Regions from separate parts of the Bartonella sp. OC68QHHN genome, predicted to be linked through region 2. Evidence: predicted binding sites of a transcription regulator. Region 2 holds the regulator's gene; the other holds the start of a gene.
What was found. The regulator HrcA, encoded in region 2, represses chaperone genes, less so after heat shock. The targets are predictions, from matches to a motif close to GTTAGCACTCNCNNNNNGNGAGTGCTAAC.
Positions count from the first base shown of each region.

Region 1 (10,134 bases), on a different contig from region 2:
AAAATGATAAACTCTCCTTATCCGTTCGTCTAAGCCGGAATGTGGATGAGAGCCTAAAAAATGAATGTCGTTGGCAATTTTAAAGTGATTAGCGCGTATACTCAGGTTTTTGTGGAAATGGGTGAGGGCGCTATGTTGGGCAAATGCCTCAAATTTCTTGCGAGCTGTCAAGGATATCCCCGTCAGAGAGCTGATTGTTTCAGCAAAAGCCAAAACCTTTCGGTGCATTGAGTTCTGTTCCAACCGCTGTTTCTCTATTGAGCACTCCCATCTTTACGCTTCATAAAGGAGCAAGCCGGCACCATCATTATATTTGCCAGCTCGTGGGTGTTGAGACAGACCTTGCATTAAGACGGTTGATAAGAGCCATTTTTAGTCCTTATCTTATACAATTTCTATCCACACATTCATCCCGCCACACATTCACCTCGCTTGTGATGTGCAAGTAAGTGACCTTGATTGATTCAAAATGGGACAGATTTAAAAGGAAAAAATCTTACGGTATTCAGGATTCTCATTCAATATGAATAACGCTAGATTAGCCTTATAAATAAACACATTATCTCATTGAGACAAGAGCACAAATATGACCAGAGCCTAAAATGAACGCTGTGGGTAATCGTTATTGGCCATCATCGGGGCGTTTACACCCCGATCTTTTGACAGAAAGATTTGTTTTAAGACGTTTGCATTTTTTAGTGGGTTGTTTATTGGGGAGAAATCATCTTTTTGGGATCAACTAATCGGTCATAATCTTCTACAGAAACGCCTGCTTTTAATGCTTCAGTGCGCAAAGTTGTATCATTTTTATGCGCTGCTTTAGCAATTTCAGCAGCTTTTTCGTAGCCAATTTCTGGTGCAAGAGCTGTGACTAACATGAGTGAGCGCTCCATGAGCGAGTGAATATGAACGCGATTGGCCCTTAATCCTTGAATGCAATGCATATCAAAAGAGCGCATGCAATCACCAAGAAGGGTAATTGATTGTAAAACGTTATAGCCAATAACAGGTTTATAAACGTTGAGTTCAAAATGTCCTTGGCTTGCGGCAAAGGTTACACTGGTGTGATTGCCAAAAACTTGGCATGCGACCATGGTTAAGGCTTCACATTGCGTGGGGTTGACTTTGCCAGGCATAATAGAAGATCCGGGTTCATTTTCAGGAAGACTGAGTTCCCCTAAACCTGAACGTGGTCCTGAGCCTAAAAACCGAATGTCATTGGCAATTTTAAACAGATCAGCAGCTAAGGCATTCAAGCTTCCGTGGAAATGCGCAAGGGCTCCATGATGGGCGAGTGCTTCAAATTTATTGCTGGCAGTTTGGAACGTTATTCCTGTGAGAGAGCTTACTGTTTGCGCAAAAGCAATGTCAAAACCTTTTGGCGCATTGAGTCCTGTGCCAACAGCCGTGCCACCTTGAGCAAGCATTTGGACATCAGCAAGAGCATTTTCAATGCGCTGAAGATTGGCTTCTAATGCGGCACGATAGCCTGAAAATTCCTGCCCTAAGGTTAAAGGCGTTGCATCTTGGGTATGGGTGCGGCCGATTTTAATGATGTCTGCAAATTCTTGCTCTTTTTGTTTTAATGTAGCAATAAGAGCTTCAAGGATTGGCAGTAAGTGTTGGCGTGTTTGCAACGTGGTGGCAATGTGAAGCGCTGTAGGAAAGGAATCGTTCGATGATTGACTCATATTGACATGGTCATTGGGATGAACTGGTTTTTTGCTTCCAAGTTTTCCTCCCAAAATCTTACTAGCACGATTAGCAATGACTTCATTGACATTCATATTGCTTTGTGTGCCAGAACCTGTTTGCCAGACGGAGAGTGGAAAATGCGTATCAAAATCGCCGGCAAGCACCTCATCGGCGGCGGCAATAATTGCCTTTCCAATATGTTCTTGTAGCTTTCCTTTGTCCATATTTACAACAGCTGCAGCTTTTTTGATAAGGACTAAGGCATAGATGATGGCAAGAGGCTGCTTTTCACTGCCAATATTAAAATTATGCAGAGAACGTTCAGTTTGTGCGCCCCAATAACGATCTTGACGTACCGAAATCGTTCCAAAGCTATCCGTTTCCTGACGTGTTTCAACCATGATAAGATCCTTTTTTGTTCACGGGTTCTTAAAAAAGCTAAATAACGCGAAAGTGCAATGAGAGGCAAGACTTTGAAGCTTTATTTAGAAAAATTATTATTTAGAAAAATTATTTTATGGCTATTCTTGACATTGAGAGATGCCGATTTTATATCTAGCTCATACTAGCACTCGTAATTTGAGAGTGCTAGCAAGAACTTTAAGATTAATCCAATTATGTTCAGTTTTAAGGATTTAAAACATGGCTAATATACAATTCCGCCCACTTCACGACCGTGTCGTTGTCCGTCGGGTTGAATCTGAAAATAAAACGGCTGGTGGGATTATCATCCCTGATACAGCAAAAGAAAAACCTCAAGAAGGCGAAGTGATTGCTGTTGGCAATGGCGCTCTCGATGATAACGGAAAGCGTGTGCCTTTAGAAGTCAAAACAGGAGACCGTATCCTCTTTGGAAAATGGTCTGGAACTGAAGTCAAGATTAATGGGGAAGACCTCTTAATCATGAAAGAATCTGATATTATGGGAATTATGGGCTAATTGAAGCGCTTAATTTTTCATTGTGTACTATTTTGAGAAAACTCCAAGGAGAAATTAAATGGCTGCTAAAGAAGTCAAATTTGGCCGTGAAGCGCGTGAGCGTTTGTTGCGCGGTGTCGACATCCTTGCTAATGCTGTTAAGGTGACACTCGGCCCTAAAGGTCGCAATGTGGTGATTGATAAATCATTTGGTGCGCCTCGCATCACAAAAGATGGTGTATCCGTTGCAAAGGAAATCGAACTGGAAGATAAGTTCGAAAATATGGGTGCACAAATGTTGCGCGAAGTTGCTTCTAAAACCAATGATATCGCTGGTGATGGAACAACAACAGCTACTGTCCTAGGACAAGCTATTGTGCAAGAAGGTGTTAAAGCTGTTGCTGCGGGTATGAACCCAATGGATCTTAAACGCGGGATTGATGCTGCTGTGGATGAAGTGGTGGCAAACCTCTTCAAAAAAGCAAAAAAAATCCAAACTTCAGCAGAAATTGCACAAGTAGGAACAATTTCCGCTAATGGCGCTGCTGAAATCGGTAAAATGATCGCTGATGCTATGGAAAAAGTGGGCAATGAAGGCGTCATTACCGTGGAAGAAGCTAAAACTGCTGAAACGGAATTAGAAGTCGTTGAAGGAATGCAATTTGACCGTGGCTACCTTTCCCCTTATTTTGTCACAAATGCTGAGAAAATGGTCGCTGATCTTGATGATCCTTACATTCTCATTCACGAAAAGAAGCTGTCTAATTTGCAATCCTTACTTCCTGTGCTTGAAGCTGTTGTGCAATCTGGAAAGCCACTTCTCATTATCGCTGAAGATGTAGAAGGTGAAGCTTTGGCAACGCTCGTGGTCAACAAATTGCGTGGTGGTTTGAAAATTGCTGCTGTAAAAGCACCTGGATTTGGTGATCGTCGTAAAGCAATGCTTGAAGATATCGCAATCTTGACATCCGGACAGGTTATTTCTGAAGATGTGGGTATTAAACTTGAAAATGTCACTTTGGATATGCTTGGACGTGCAAAGAAAGTGAATATTTCTAAAGAAAACACCACCATTATTGATGGTGCTGGACAAAAGTCTGAAATTACTGCTCGCGTCAATCAAATCAAGGCTCAGATTGAAGAAACAACTTCTGACTATGACCGTGAGAAACTGCAAGAAAGACTTGCTAAACTCGCTGGTGGTGTTGCTGTTATCCGTGTGGGTGGTGCAACAGAAGTTGAAGTGAAAGAAAAGAAAGACCGTGTTGATGATGCTTTGAATGCAACACGTGCTGCTGTTGAGGAAGGTATTGTTGCTGGTGGTGGTACCGCATTGTTGCGTGCAGCAAATGCGTTGACCGTTAAGGGAAGTAATCCTGACCAAGAAGCTGGTATTCATATCGTTCGCCGTGCTCTTCAAGCGCCAGCACGTCAAATCGCAACCAATGCCGGTGAAGAAGCCGCGATTATTGTGGGCAAAGTGCTGGAAAATAATGCTGACACTTATGGTTACAATACCGCAACCGGTGAGTTCGGTGATTTGATTTCTTTGGGAATTGTTGATCCAGTGAAAGTTGTGCGTTCTGCTCTCCAGAATGCGGCTTCAATTGCTAGCCTTCTGATTACAACAGAAGCAATGGTTGCTGAAGTTCCAAAGAAAGATACACCAATGCCTCCAATGCCTGGTGGCGGAATGGGTGGAATGGGCGGAATGGATTTCTAAGCTCTTTTCCATAGAGATAATAAAAAAACGGGCCTTCTGTGCCCGTTTTTTTAATTGCTTTTTCACGTTTTGTATAGTTCTTCCTTTTATGACAGTTATTTTATAGCATTTTTTTATTTTTCATTGGTTGATGTATCGCCATTGTGAATAGATCTCTCTTTATTCATGACTTTTTCTCTTGCATTTATGAGATGTTTTTATTTATGAGATGTTTTTATTGTGCGGGGATCGTAGTTTCCTTTGAAAATATTTTATTGATAAAAATACAACTTTTTGATTTATAGTCATTTCTTCCTTATACAGTTCTATTTTTTCATTTCAAGTTTATGCATGCACCATTAAAAAATCCTGTGTTTGTGCTTTAGTGTTTGTGTTTTAGAAGTGCGAATGGTTTTTATGAACCAACGCAAGAGTTAGTCCCCATTGAAAGTTGGACAGAGCATGTTGGCTCTTGTTTGTTTTTTTATGAATAAGATGCTGGTGTTTAAGCTTTTGTATGAAAAAATTCAAGGTTTGCTCTGTTAAAGGGGTTTTGTAACTGGGACAAGCCTATCTCTGTTTGGTTAATCTCTGCAATAGAAAAACAGGACTCATTGAGGAAGAATGTAAAGGCATATAATCACTCGTCTTGTCATCCTCTTTTTGCTTTATGACTTATAGTAATATCTTATTAAATAACGAAGATGATGCCTCACGCTTTTGTTGCTTGCGTATCTTTTTTTTGTGAAATTTCGTCATTATGTAGCACTTGCACAAAACCAATGTTTATTAGTGATTTGTGTTATTTATTACCCTTAGCTCTATTATGAGTTTTGCATAACATTTCACAATTAGCCTTGTCGGTTGCACCCCCTTTACTCCAAGCGGTTACATGGTCTGCATCCATGTCGGCAAGTTTCCAAATTTTATTTTTATTGACATTGTCACTGATTGCACATAGCGGGCAGTTTGAAATCCCATTCACTTCGGCATTGGCAGTTTGTTTGGCATAGGTTGATTTTTTTGTAGCTTCATCAAATACTCTTACATTAAGTAATTTTTTATCCATCATACCACCTAGCACATATTCAAAAATTCCTTTACGGTCTTTGACATAAGGGTCTGAATATAGGTTTTTTACTTGCTCACTAATGGTTTGCGGATTGTAAGGCTTGGATTTGTAGGTTTCATATAGTCGCCCCCATTCTATCCCCTGCATTTCTTTCTCAACAGTAGTAAAAATCCCTGATACCCAGTCAATTACGGTATTAAAATAGGTTTTTAGTTCGCTGATGTTGTCATCATGACGGTGACGGCTCATGTAGTCGCCTCCATTGTTACGGCTGACCCATTCAAGGGCGGTGGCTAAAAAGTCTTGGCGGTAAAGCTGACCCTCGCACATAACTCGCCCATTTGTTAATATTGGCGTTTTGGCTGTTGCTAAATTCGGCTTTTGCTAGGGTTACAAATTTGCCTGAATAGACAGCATTTAATAATTCTTGTTCATTGAGTGGTACGCCTGCAATGTTGATGGTTTTAAACCAGTTTTTAATTTCGATTTCCTCACCGTCACACACATATACTAAAAGATTGGTTTTATTAATCAAATCTTGCTGTTCAGGTGGTAGTGAGTTGAAATATTGCGGGGTCTTATTGTTATCCATGATGGCAAATTTATTGGTAACAAATCGCCCGATACTGGTAATGCGTTGCTGTCCGTCTAAAACCTCATAGATACCATCCCCTGTTTGGTTAAAATACAACAAACCCAATGGGTAGCCCTTTAGGATAGATTCGATAACGGCAACATCACGTTTACCATCAGCATAGATATAATTGCGTTGGTATTCAGGTTGAATGGTAAGTTTGCCAGATAAGCCAAATAAGCCTTTGCCTTCAAATTCGTTGTAGGTGAATCCATGACAGATATCGGCAATGGTATAGGTCTTAAGCGTGGTTTTCATAAATTATTCTTATTTCCCGTTAGATGCTTCATCAGCGACAACATTTAACATTAGTTGAATTATAGAAATACAATCAAGGGCATTTTTAATTTTTAATTTTCGATATTTTGCGGTGCTAGACTTATTGAAATTATTTGACTGCATAGAGCCATAATATGATATCGTGTCATCAAGCATCATTTCTTTGGTAGCCCCACCGACAAAATAGACAACCAAATCTCGTTTCAAAAATAAATTATCATCGAAATACTGTTCACTTAAAAACTTAACTGTAGTAGCACTATAATCTATACCGCCTTTATTATTTTTAACGAACTGCCCGTTACTGTAATCAATACTAAAAAGAAAACGCAAATAGAAATCTTTATTCATTTCTATAGTTTTAACATGGTTAGTATAAGTACCTAATATATCAAAATCTTTTATTATAGCTTCTGCTATCGGCTTAAATGGAAAAGAGGAGCGTATCTCTACTGTTTTTATGGCTTGATGTTCAATGTCTGATTGGTCTTTCCATCTTTTGATAATCTTTATATCAACTTGATTGATAGAATTATTTGAACTATCTATTTGTATAGAAACATTTTTACTTGTATTGTAGTGATTAAGCATAGTAAAGCATAATTGCTCAATGATAAGACCACACAAGCCTTTTAACTGAATTTCTCTTAAATTTCTTGTATCACCTGACGAATTGGCTGAATTAAAACTTATATTGCTTAAACGCTTTTTTGCAATCGCAACGATATTTTGAGTGTTTTGATTATCAGGTGTAAGCACAATACGCTGTATTCTAAATGGTAGATTGTTGAAATAATCACATTGAGTTACGTGATTATTGTCAAATAGCATTTGCTCATCATTATAATCTATATATTCATATATATATATTAGGCACTCTTATTATTCTGCTTGTATGAGGATTCGGGAGTACATTCGATTACCCTTAATGTAAGCACGGTCTAACTTACCATTCCAATCAGCAACAGCTAAATTACTTAATAATCCATTTTTGACATCTAAATCCATACCAATAATTTTAAATTGTTCAGGGTTGTGTTTGTCTAAAAAGCTAATAGGAACACCCATAATACCTTTATAATCGCTTGGTGTAGCGATCGTTATGGGTATCTCAATGGCGTTGTAATTATCGTATTTTTGATAAGCATTTTTTCCTTGAATCTTCTTATTAAATTTAAGATTTTCTGCCATTGTCATCAGTTGCAAGGGTTGATGTCGTCTGCCATGGTCGATATTTGTAAACCAACGAACGCCTTTTACACGAATATATTTATTCCCCTCGTCATCAATTCTAAATCCTGCCGCTTCAAGTGGGTAGCTTTCAGGCACTCTAAACTCTCTATCACCACTATTAATGGTCGCACCTAGCCATGCTTCATTGTTTTTAATGAGTGAAAATATGTCTTTACAGGTAATGGCGTTCATATTTCCAATAATGGAAAATTGTTTATCCGCTTCCACTATCCATGCCAAAAATTCACGAAATAGCGAAAAGGGTGGATTGGTGATAATCATATCCGCTTCATCTCGCAAGGCTTTGATTTCATCTGTTTTAAAATCCCCTGTGCCATTAAGGTAATGCCATTGCAAATCCTTAATATCGACTTTGCCGTCATGGTTATTGTCTTTATCAAGGATGAATATTTTACCCTGTTTTACCGATTTATCTTTGTCATAATTCGGGCTTTGAGTTTCAAATAAAGACGGCTGATAATCAGCTTGTAAATCTTTACTGGTATGTGCGTAACTGGTGCTAATGAGTTTTTTCAAGCCAAATCGTTCAAATTTTTGAGCGAAATACTTGGTAAAGTTACTCCAATCGGGGTCGTCACATGGTAAAAAGACAATTTTACCTCGAAAAACGTTAGCGTCATAGTCAAGGTAGGCTTGCATTTCTTTTTCAATATCGTTGTATTGCGTGTAAAATTCATCCTTTTTGGCACTTTTGGCTTTAGATAAGCTACTATTTTTACTTTCAAGATGTGCATCATTATTAAATATATTAAAACCTTCTCACTAAGACCAACTCAAAACTATCGTTTATAAAAAATGTTATTAAATCAAACGAATTTCATTGCACCCAATCGCAGTCAAAACCTGCAACATAAAGTCCGCCCCAAAAGCTCCGCGAGAAATCTTATTGCTAAGGTTTTGTGGGGTTTCCTCAATACCTAAGTCTTTTAACTTTTCTGCCACATCAGCATAGCTAAGGTTTCTAAGGACAATTTCTGCTTTAACAATGCCCTTGGCTTTATTTCGCCATTCATTGCTCTTTGAGTGTTTCATGTCGTATTTTCTCACTATTTAAAACATATAATCATTATAAACGATTATAAATCTATTGTCAAAATTGGTTATAAGGCGTATAATCATCATAAACGATGTTTAACGGGCTTAAATTATGACAAAACACTTCTTACTAACAGCCCATGCTCGTAGTATGTCGTCACTAGCCATTGTTCGGTTAAGTGATGACAAGTGCCATGCTATGCTGTGTAAATTGCGTTGGGGTAATACAGAAATCGTGGTTTGCCTGAAATGCCAAGTACAAAATAAAGCCTATTCCATTGCCAGTCGTAGACAATGGCAATGTAAGCATTGCAAACATTGCGTTAGTGTAATATCAAGCACTATCTTTCGTCACCATAAATTGTCATTACGGACGATTTTTTTGCTTGGGTGTTTGGGCTTGTAAGTGCTTCACGTATAAGCGCGTATAAGGCAAGTGAATAAAATATTTAGAGGGGATTATAGTGCTTGCTTTACTCTGAGAAGAGTGCTAAGCGAATTTACCGCGCTGGTCGCGCGCGATCAAATATTGAGGGCGCATTTTAGAATTGGGGGAGTAACCGTATGATCAAAGATAAATCACAACACCAATCTGTCCATGAGGGAAATACGGCTTTTGTATCACAGCCAGTGTTGGATCAATCGGCAGCTTTCAAAAAATGGATGGTGCTTTCAACAAACGATTATATCATCATTTGTTGTTTGGCTATCCTCTTGTTGGTGCTTTTTGCCGCGACTGTCTATATGAATCCTTTGGAGTTTTTTTACGTTATATCCAGAGAGCAGCTCCAAGCACTGGGAAAAACAAAACAAGAAGATCTTCAAGGAATGATTCAGGGCTTTATACGGTTTCCTGCAATCGAATTTCTTCGCAATATGGGATGGAATAGTGTTTGGGCTTTTTTATGTCTCTTACCGCAAATGATTTTTGCTGTTCTTGTGGTGTTCTTTCCACTCTTTTCTATCTTTAACGCCATATTGAAACGGGATGTGAAGGAAATGATGCTGCAATGGGAAACATTGCCAGAGCAGCAACAGCTAGACAACCAATCTCTCAACAAAATATGATAGGGGGGAAAGTGACCGCTTCTGTAATGCCTTTTTTAATAATTCTATTATTGACCTCCTTAGGGACGACTATCTTTATTTATTCTGCATGGATCATGATACTGTTTTCTACCATGATGATAATTTTCGTTCTTTATTATTCGTTGATAAAACGGACAATCTTGTTGTGTAAGATGCGAATGAAATTAAAAAAGGGTGCAGCGCAGAATTTGAGGTATAATCAGGCAGAGGGGAGAGGACAGAATACAGTTCTTGCAACACAGTTCAGCCCCCTTTCTTTTAAAGAATCTTTGCTTCTCTCAAAAAAAGATTATCGAAAAATCTTTTCTATCACTTGCGTTATGGTTGCACTTTGTGTAGGTGTTGTCGTTTTTTTTGCTTTTCTTCCAAAACCTGTCATTTTTTTGCACAATCACGCGCCTATAGTGCTTCACATTGTTGATTTTGTCACGCAGCTGCTGTTTTGGTTCTGGGCAT
Region 1 covers NZ_JBHIME010000051.1:20,848-30,981, forward strand. The annotation lists partial or broken gene ACFIJ0_RS06300 (lyase family protein) at 25-250, opposite strand; gene fumC (class II fumarate hydratase) at 708-2,096, opposite strand; gene groES (co-chaperone GroES) at 2,338-2,634, shown strand; gene groL (chaperonin GroEL) at 2,693-4,336, shown strand; gene ACFIJ0_RS06320 (HNH endonuclease) at 5,118-5,636, opposite strand; gene ACFIJ0_RS06325 (DUF262 domain-containing protein) at 5,668-6,279, opposite strand; gene ACFIJ0_RS06330 (hypothetical protein) at 6,289-7,131, opposite strand; gene ACFIJ0_RS06335 (adenine-specific methyltransferase EcoRI family protein) at 7,183-8,301, opposite strand; gene ACFIJ0_RS06340 (DUF6471 domain-containing protein) at 8,356-8,586, opposite strand; gene ACFIJ0_RS06345 (transposase) at 8,741-8,995, shown strand; gene ACFIJ0_RS06350 (hypothetical protein) at 9,154-9,657, shown strand; gene ACFIJ0_RS06355 (hypothetical protein) at 9,837-10,134, shown strand, end outside.
Region 1: groES (co-chaperone GroES) is a predicted target of HrcA. The motif match lies at 2,260-2,288, and genes of this name have one in related genera.

Region 2 (10,134 bases):
TATTCCTCGGAATCGTGGCAAAATTTGCATTACTATGAAAAGTCATGCTTCAACCCTTATTTTAACCATTGAAGATAATGGTCCAGGTATTCGTTCAGAAAATATTGAACGCATTTTTGAGCGTTTTTATACAGATCGACCAAACGAAGATGTTTTTGGACAAAACTCTGGACTTGGCCTTTCTATTAGTCGGCAAATCATCGAGGCTCATAATGGGACAATTACAGCCGAAAATATTATTGATCCTACACTTGGGAAATGTAAAACTGGTGCACGTTTTATTATTATGCTTCCCCTCGCTAAATAAATTTTTTATCCAAAGTAAAAGGCATGAAAACAAAATGTGAAATACTCCACGCAAATTGCCTTCAATTAGGTGGCAAGGGGCTGTTAATTATAGGTCCATCGGGATCAGGAAAATCAACCCTTACCCTTTCTTTGCTCGACCGTGCTGAGTGGTCAAAACGTGAAGCGAAGCTTATCAGTGATGATTATACAATGTTGCGTGCAGAAAATGGAAAGCTCCACGGATACACTCCTGATAATTTAGAGGGCGGTATCGAGATTCGTGGCGTTGGTCTTTATATGATAGAATTTGAAAAGCACACAACTATCGATTGTGTTATTTTTCTTGGTCTGGAATCTGAACGTTTTTCCACAAATAAAACTTTTCAATTTGAAGATTTGCACATTCCTCTTTTAAAACTTCCCTCTCTTCGTGAAGCCGATTGTACAGCCATTTGTCAAGCTATTGAAGCATTTTTGTTTAGAAAAATATGGCGTAAATTTGTCTAATTTTTTTCTAAAGATAAAAAAATCACAATTTTTGCCTTTTTTTTGCAAATTTTTCTTGGCAGCAAGACAAAGCCTTGTAAAATGTCTTTCCCACCAATATGGTCGGATCTTATTAGTTAACAGGAGTTTGCGTAAATGATTGGACTCGTGCTTGTAACGCACGGTGAGCTGGCTGTTGAATTTTTACATGCTGTAGAACATGTTGTTGGAGCACAAGAAAAGTTCGCAACAATATGCGTTTATCCCGATGACGATATAGATCAGCGCCGGGGTGATATTATAGCCGCAGTAACTGATACAGATACGGATCATGGCGTAATCATATTAACAGATGTGTTCGGTGGAACACCATCAAACATAGCTATTCCTGCTATTGAAAAAGGACGCGTTGAAATGATTGCGGGTGTTAATTTGCCTATGCTTATTAAACTGATTTCTATTCGCAAATGTCCTGATATTTCGTTATCAGACGCGTTAAGAATAGCACAAGAAGCAGGGCGTAAATATATTAATGTACCAAGTATGATTTTATAGCGGATAATAAAATACCAATGTTTTCCAAAGATACCCTCCCATGTATAAGTCGTCATTTCAATATCTGTAATAAACGTGGATTGCATGCACGTGCTTCTGCAAAATTTGTACAAACTGTTGACAATTTTAATGTTACTGTTGAAGTTGAAAAGGATGGAAAAATCGTTGGTGGATCATCAATTATGGGACTTATGATGCTAGCGGCTTCATCTGGTTGCAACCTCACCATTCGTGTTTCAGGACCAGAAGCAGTAGATGCTCTTAATGCTCTTGAAAAGCTTATCAATAATAACTTTGGAGAAGAGAACTAAAACTTCTCACAAAATAAAGAAATGTGATCATCCATGAGATAAAAATAGACTTCTTCTAATAATTATTTTGTTAACTTCTTCGTTTTTTCTTAATAATATCTGAGTTCATATTCGTTTAAATTGGCCTTGGATTTATCGTAGACATAAATACTTGTAGTAATTGTGTTATACATAATATCTGTATGAGTTTTCTTTTCCATTGCTATTTGATGAATTTACATGTTTGTTGAACATTAATGGCTGTCGCCACTTTTAAAACACATAATTAAATGTTTATAGAGATATGCTTAAAATGGCTTTGAATCTCTTTTTGACCGCTGTAAAGATGATCCCACAATCAAAAAATCTATCAACTTGCTTTATTTAGGCTGTGTTTATGGAATTGATAATGAAGGCATGAGTGATACTCTAACTCCATATCTTTGCAATAACTTCATGCATACATGGTTTTTATGAGCATTATGAACATTATTTCAGATTTATAAGCTTTATAAATTCAATTTATAATTATGCTAGCCATTTTTTAGCTCTTCTTTTTCTATATTATTGCCTCATTCCTAGTGGAGCAATCCATTATTCATTCATACATCATTGCGCTCGTAGTGATGTTTTCTAATTATAAGGAGATAACATGCAACGTTTATTTAGTGCACTTCAAATTCCACAAGAAACAACAAATGCTCTCATATCGCTGCAAAATGGCTTGTCAAATGCGCAGTGGATTAACCCGCAAAATTTCCACATCACTTTATCTTTTTTTGGTGAAATTGAGAACTCTGTAGCAGATGAGATTATTTGTGCCTTTGAAGCAATAAAGCTTCCACCTTTTGCGCTAAAAACGAGAGGTTTTGAAGTTTTTGGTTCAAAAGATGCTCCCCACTCTCTTGTTGTCCGCATTGAGCCTTGTGAAACTCTTAATCTTTTACACGAACAGATGCAAAAAATCCGGAGCCGCTTGAAATTAGCTCCTGATGAAAAACAATTTATGCCTCATATCACTCTTGCACGGCTACTCGATATTAGACCTGAAGATCTTCCTGCTTATCTAACTTCTCGAGGTGATTTTTCATTTCCTCCTTTTGAGGTTGACCGATTCGTTTTACTGTTATCACCATCTCCTGAAAGCAATGCTCCTTATATTGTAAGAGGTACTTGGCTACTTCAAAAATAAAGGGTGTTTTTACACCCTTTTAAAATCTTTTTGATGAACTGCTTCAAAATTTGAAGCGGCATATGTTGTAATGCTATTATCTCGCGTTACAGATGTTTCTTTTGAAACTTTTATCCCGAATCAGATTCAACAGACGCTTCTTTTACTCTCCCTTTAGCTACACCAACTATCGCTGGACGTAAAACACGCTCACCGATAATGTAACCTGCCTGAACAACTTCCTGAACAGTGTTATCTGGAACATCGGCATTAGGAATTTCAAACATAGCTTGATGAAAATGAGGATCAAATTTTTGTCCCTCTGGATGAATTTTTTGCACCCCATGACGTTCCAATGCTGCCATCATGGCACGCTCAGTCATTTCAACACCTTCTGCTAATGATTTCAAACCAGCATCACTCTCCCGCGCACCTTCTGGAATAGCTTCCAAAGCACGATTGAGATTGTCAGAAACTGATAACATATCCCGTGCAAAATTAGCAATGGAATAAGCCTTTGCATCCGCCACATCTCGCATAGTACGGCGTCGAAGATTTTCCATATCTGCAACAAGACGTAAAAGCTGATCTTTCAGTTCTTTATTTTCATCCTGCAAAGACGCTAAAAGATCACTAACCTCATTGCTTTCTTTTTCAACGTCTTCGTGTTCCTCTGTTTTATGTGTTTTTAAAAATTCATCGGCTGCCTGTTTAAGTGTATTATGATCAGCTGGATTTTTTAAATCACAATTTTCAAATGAAGCGTCAGTAAATTTGTTTTTTTCATCAGACATAAAAATTTTATTCCTTCATAAGATTCGTTATTCTCGATATCGAAATTCTACAGACAAAAATCAAGGGGTATCGATGTATATAATACAATGAGCTTTTATAGTACAAATACTTACTTGCATCGTTTTAACGCAATAACTGTGACACAAGTTGAGCTGTATAATCAACCATGGGCACAATCCTTGCATAATTAAGCCGTGTAGGACCAATAACGCCTAAAGCACCAATGACTCTTTGTTGCGAATCACGATAAGGTGCTACAACTAAAGAAGAACCAGAAAGTGAAAATAACTTATTTTCTGAACCAATAAAAATTCGAACCCCAGAACCTTCATCCGTTAAATCGAGAAGCTGTGCCATACTCTCACGCGTTTCAAGATCATCAAACAAATGGCGTAACCGTTCTAAATCTTCTTCTGCTTTCACATCTTCAAGTAAATTGCTACGCCCGCGAACAATGAGGTGTATTTTATGATCAGCACCTTCTCCTCCCCAAAGAGCTAATCCCGTTTCAACAAGATGATGCGATAAATCATCAAGTGCAGCCCGTGTTTCTACGCATAAGCGGGCAATTTCCCCTTTAGCTTCACTCAATGTACGCCCTTGGATATGGGCATTGAGAAAATTCGTTGCTTCCGTTAATTGTGCATGGGTAACCCCTTCTGGCAAATGAACAATACGATTTTCAACTTCACCTTGTTGAGTCACCAAAACGGCAAGAGCGTACTCCCTATCAAGGCGTACAAATTCAATATGTTTCAATGTTCCTTCTTGTTTTGTTGCTAAAACAAGCCCTGCCCCACGTGAAAGATCTGAAAGGACTCGGCTTGCTTGAACAAGAAAATGTTCAACCGATTGTGCATGACCAGCCTCTTTGACTTGCATTTCAATATTTTCTCGCTCTTCGTTTGGCAAATCACCCGCTTCCATAAATGCATCAACAAAAAAGCGTAAACCTGATTGTGTCGGCATTCGACCCGCAGAAACATGTGGTGCATAAATCAAACCGAGATGTTCAAGGTCACTCATCACATTGCGAATCGTCGCAGGCGATAATGTCTGTCGTAAAAGCCGAGAAAGATTGCGTGACCCTACAGGTTCACCATCATTAAGATAAGCTTCAACAATATGGCGAAAAATATCACGCGAACGTTCATCAAGATATTTTAGTTCATTATCAATATTTTTGTGCTTCATCACAATTGTTTCACTACTTTTAAAATACTCATCTCTTATATAAGTTTTGCCAAGGTTTGGTCAAATAGTCTAAAGTAGTATAAAAACATATTATCCTATTGAGCCGTAAAATGCTACCTTTCAGAGTGATTGATAAATTACGCAGAAGGTATTTTTTGTTAGAGTGTGTGAGAAATATTTAATATTAAGAGTTGATCTGTAAAGTGGTCTGCTGTAGGGACTTGCCAAGAGAATCTGGATTATTTAAAAACCGATGTAAATAGAAAATTTTACCCTTTCGAGCAAGCAGGAAATTGAAAATTTACCATAAAAATGCTATCATAAAAAAGGCATGTCTTTCATACCTTTGCAAGGTTATCTTCATACAAGATAAAAAATTTTATTGGAATAAAACTATCATAAAACGTGTAAAATAATCATATCATGTAAAATTAAGCAGAATGTGTATATGAGTATTTAAGCTGGTTTTTAGCACAAAAATAATTCCCCTTTCATTTTTGGAGAAATCTATATGAGAAGCATAGCAGATAAAAAACTTGTCATTGCTACACATAACACCGGCAAATTGCATGAAATCACTACTTTAATTAGGCCTTTCAGTTTAATAATACAATCAGCAAAAGAACTGGGCTTGCCAGAACCAAAAGAAACGGGAAAAACATTTGAAGAAAATGCTTATATTAAAGCTTTTTCAGCAGCAAAAAAGACAGGACTTCCTGCCCTCTCTGATGATTCAGGCTTAGAAGTAGATGCATTGGAGGGTGCGCCAGGCGTTTATACCGCTGATTGGGCGATTCAAGCCGATGGCACACGTAATTTTCCAAAAGCTATGAAAAAAATAGAAAATGAACTCCAAAAAGTCGGAGCGCAAGAAAAAAGCCAACGAAAATGCCGTTTTATATCTGTCATTTGCATTGCATGGCCTGATGCTCATGCAGATTACTTCCGCGGATGTGTTGAAGGAACATTTATTTGGCCTCCACGGGGAGACAAAGGCTTTGGTTTTGATCCTATTTTTTTACCAGATGGATATGAAAATACCTTTGGAGAAATGTCAACAGAGCAAAAACACAACTGGAAACGTAATGATATTCCCCCTCTTTCACATCGTGCACGTGCTTTCAAACTTTTGGTAGAAAACCTTTTAGCATTCTCATGAATGAACCTTTTGGCATTTACATTCATTGGCCCTTTTGTGCAGCGAAATGTCCTTATTGTGACTTTAATTCGCATGTTCGCATCCATGGTGTTGATCAACCGCGTTTTGTCACCGCCTTTAAGCGCGAAATAGAAACGCAATACCACAAAATAGGTCCACGCCATATTACAAGTATTTTTATTGGTGGAGGAACTCCTTCTCTTATGGAGCCGCAAACTGTTGATGCCCTATTGCAAGCACTTGCAAAAAAATGGGTAGTCGATGATAAAGTTGAAATTACATTAGAAGCTAATCCATCCAGTGTGGAAGCAGAACGCTTTCGTGGATACCGTGCAGCAGGTGTTAATCGCTTATCTCTAGGGATACAAGCGCTCAATGATAAAGCATTGCGCAAACTTGGCCGACTCCATAATGTGGAACAAGCTCTTTGTGCCATTGCTTTAGCACGGCAAATTTTTCCACGTTTATCCTTTGATCTCATTTATGCCCGCCCCGAACAAACCCTTGAACAATGGAAATCTGAACTTGTACAAGCAATTGATTTAGCAGCGAACCACCTTTCTCTTTATCAATTGACGATCGAAGAAGGAACTGCCTTTAAACGGCTTCATGATGCAGGAAGACTTATCCTTCCCCCATCAGAGCTAGCAGCGGATCTGTATCATCTTACCCAAGAAATAACGGCACTGCACGGACTTCCTGCCTATGAAATCTCAAACCATGCAATGCCCGGTTCTGAATCAGCACACAATCTTCTTTATTGGCGTTATCACCAATATGCAGGCTTTGGTCCAGGAGCACATGGACGTTTTATTGAGCACGCAATGAATCATTCCTCTGCCTGTTCAAAAACATTATCATCACACCTTGAAAACTGCGAACGTTATGTCACAATAAATGAAAAGCATCCCGAAAAGTGGCTTAATTTGGTAGAAACAACAGGACATGGCTGTATTGAAACAGAACATTTAACCACTGAACAACAGGCAAATGAAATGCTCCTTATGGGTTTACGCCTTTGCGAAGGTTTAGAACTTATACGCTATGAAACCTTAAGCCCTAAACGCATCCCAATGGAAAAACTGATCGATTTACAACACCAAGAATTGATAGAAATAGTGGATAACCAACGCTTAAAAGCAACAACCAAAGGACGGATTGTTCTTGATCACATCATCAGCCAACTCACAAACTAAAGTTTTTATAACAACATACTTATTTTAATCATAATTATCATTTTTCATAGCAGAGGCGAGATTAGAATATCGTGAGATTCTTTTATTTAAAAACTATTTATAGTAAATTAGTTATCACCATTTCCTTACACTTTAAAGTAGGCAAGCGTGTGGATAAAAGCTATAAAAAAGAAGTAAAAATGCCTCTTATGAACACTCCTAAGTGCTAAAAGCTATTGCAATATTTTGAGCTAGAAAGTGTATAGTGGTCTAACTTTCTTTTTCATAAACGTAAAGATGGTGAGGCACTATAGATTTTGTACACTTCACGGAAAATTTTATATTACACTATTCATAAGCACCGTAGTGGGACGGATGTGACAAACATTGGGAAAATTTCTTTAAAACAAGTATGTGAATGCATAATACGATAATGTATTGTTCTTTATGAAATCGTGGCACCATTTAAAAAACCAGATTAATAAGCATGAAACCATGCATTAATCTCTGATTATTTAAAAAGATATTACTCTAGATACTTTTGAAAACCGTAAAACCGAATAAAAAAGGAGGGTAAAAAAGCACGCTGATTTTCACCTTTATACCTTTTCCCTCAATGAGGTTGTAGTTGTATGTCTGTTTCAGAGATTACAAAAATAGATATATACAATACTTTTATCCTATTCTGGCATATAAAAGCTGTTGTCGCAAAAAATACTGAACCAATATTTATTTTAGATACGCGGATGTATGATTAGTATTGATTTATAGGTCACAGCAAAATCATGAGCTTTATTAAACAAATAATGCACTCAAATGGCAAATATACTAGATATGAATCGAGATTGCTTTGTTAGCGAGCGAAACGACATTAATCCCATATGATCTTACTTGTCTGCGTACATGCTTATGAGTGTCTGTAGCATCCTTTAAGGTTATTTTATTAAAAAATTAAGAATAGTACTAGGACAATCCTTGGCTAAAGAAGTCAACATGCTGCTACAAAAGAATTTCTGTGTATCTTTATCATCACCAATATTAAAGCTGATAAAATAAGCTTACCTTCTATCACATAATGATTTTGCAACGGAAGTTCTTGGGGACAAAAAAGCAGGGCAAAATATATGAAATAAAACAAACTTAAAGAGCATTTCTATGGGCTTTACTCTAAGAGAGCCTAATTGAAACAAAAAGTACTTTTTATGAGAGTGCAGAAACCATATTAAAACATGAACTGTGAATGAGCGCATTTATATTGTACGAACTTTTTACAATAGCAGCATGTTTTTGTGTGTCTTTATGGCTTCAACCTGACATCACACAATTATGATATAATATTCCTTGTTTTCCATATACGATTGCATGTTGACTTCCTTTCTACACTTTAAAGAACGAATATTTTAATCCAACACGGTCTGTAAGCAGTTCCGCTTCTTAAAGCAGGTCCCACTTGGCTTTCCAATTATGTAATTCACTTAACGAAAGACTCTACAGGTAAGAATCCCAACTTAAGAATAGTCATCACTTACTCTAAAACCACTTAATATATTAAGTCTTACGTGTCTCATATCACCACACCTCAAATAGCAATGTCTTATGGCACAACAAGATAAAGGTATTTTTGAGCCAGCAATCATTTCTTTATGAAAAAAAATCAACAATAAAACGCTCATAAATAGTAGTAAGCGTTTCCACTGCATCAAGGGCTACACACTCATCTACCATATGCATCGTTTGCCCCGGTAAGCCAAATTCAACCACTGGACAATAATCCTTAATAAATCGCGCATCTGAAGTACCGCCAGAAGTGGAACATTTTGGTATATTCCCTGTTACACTTTTAATAGCATTAGATAACGTTTGAATGAGTTTATTATTTTTGGTCAAAAAAACATCCCCTAAACTTGGAATCCATTCAAGCTGATAAGAAGGATATTGGTCACCATTGTTTTTTGATTGCACCAAAGCAAGACGCTTTTTAATTTCCTCCATCAGTGTTTCTTTTGTCCAAAGATCATTGTAGCGTATATTAAAATGAACTGTTGTCTGCGCTGGAATAACATTGACCGCTAAATTACCGGTATCGATGCTTGTTAGCTCTAAATTACTGGGTTGAAAATTCTCTGTCCCTTTATCTAAAGCGGTTTGTGTTAATGCTTGAATAAGCTTACTTGCCAAAGGCAAGGGATTAGCAGCCCGCTCTGGAAAAGCAACATGACCTTGGCGACCTCTCACGGTAATAATGCCAGAAATCGATCCGCGGCGACCAATTTTGATGACATCCCCGACAGTCTTTACACTTGTTGGTTCCCCCACAAGAGCCGCAGTCCATTTTTCGCCTTTTTTTTCTGCCCATTTGAGAAGTTTGACGGTACCATTAACAGCAGGTCCCTCTTCATCACCGGTAATCAAAAAACTTACCGTTCCTTTAATGGGCTGTTTCTCAAGAACTCGGGCTAGCGCCGCAATAAAACAAGCGATTCCGCCCTTCATATCAACAGCACCCCGCCCATATAATTTCCCCTGATCTATGACAGCTTCAAAAGGTGAATAGGTCCATTCATCCAATGCACCTGGTGGTACGACATCTGTATGACCTGCAAACATAAGATGGGGCCCTTCATTTCCCATTTTTGCATAAAGATTTTCAACATTATCTGTATTTTTATCCGTAAAAATAGGGCGCTCAACATGAAATCCCATTTTTTTCAAAAATTGTTCCAAAGCTGATAAAGCCCCTGCTTCATGAGGTGTAACAGAAGGACAACGGATAAGTCTCTGTAATAGCTGAAGTGGATCTGTAAGAACAGGCATAAGGTCGCCTTCCCATTTTTATAAGTCATCGGAACTTAGGGTTATTACGCTGAATTACAAAAAAGATAAAGTAAAAACATTGAAGACACTCAGCAAACCAAGCAGGGGAGAACAATCGTGCTGAGAGCTTCAATGGCTTTCTCATTATGTATGAGCAAGCACACACACAACAACACACTCAACAAAAAGTTCCGTTAAATATCGCCT
Region 2 covers NZ_JBHIME010000023.1:385,417-395,550, forward strand. The annotation lists gene ACFIJ0_RS04295 (stimulus-sensing domain-containing protein) at 1-307, shown strand, start outside; gene ACFIJ0_RS04300 (HPr kinase/phosphatase C-terminal domain-containing protein) at 331-795, shown strand; gene ACFIJ0_RS04305 (PTS sugar transporter subunit IIA) at 931-1,329, shown strand; gene ACFIJ0_RS04310 (HPr family phosphocarrier protein) at 1,347-1,640, shown strand; gene thpR (RNA 2',3'-cyclic phosphodiesterase) at 2,272-2,811, shown strand; gene grpE (nucleotide exchange factor GrpE) at 2,922-3,584, opposite strand; gene hrcA (heat-inducible transcriptional repressor HrcA) at 3,709-4,779, opposite strand; gene rdgB (RdgB/HAM1 family non-canonical purine NTP pyrophosphatase) at 5,291-5,938, shown strand; gene hemW (radical SAM family heme chaperone HemW) at 5,935-7,134, shown strand; gene dapE (succinyl-diaminopimelate desuccinylase) at 8,755-9,927, opposite strand.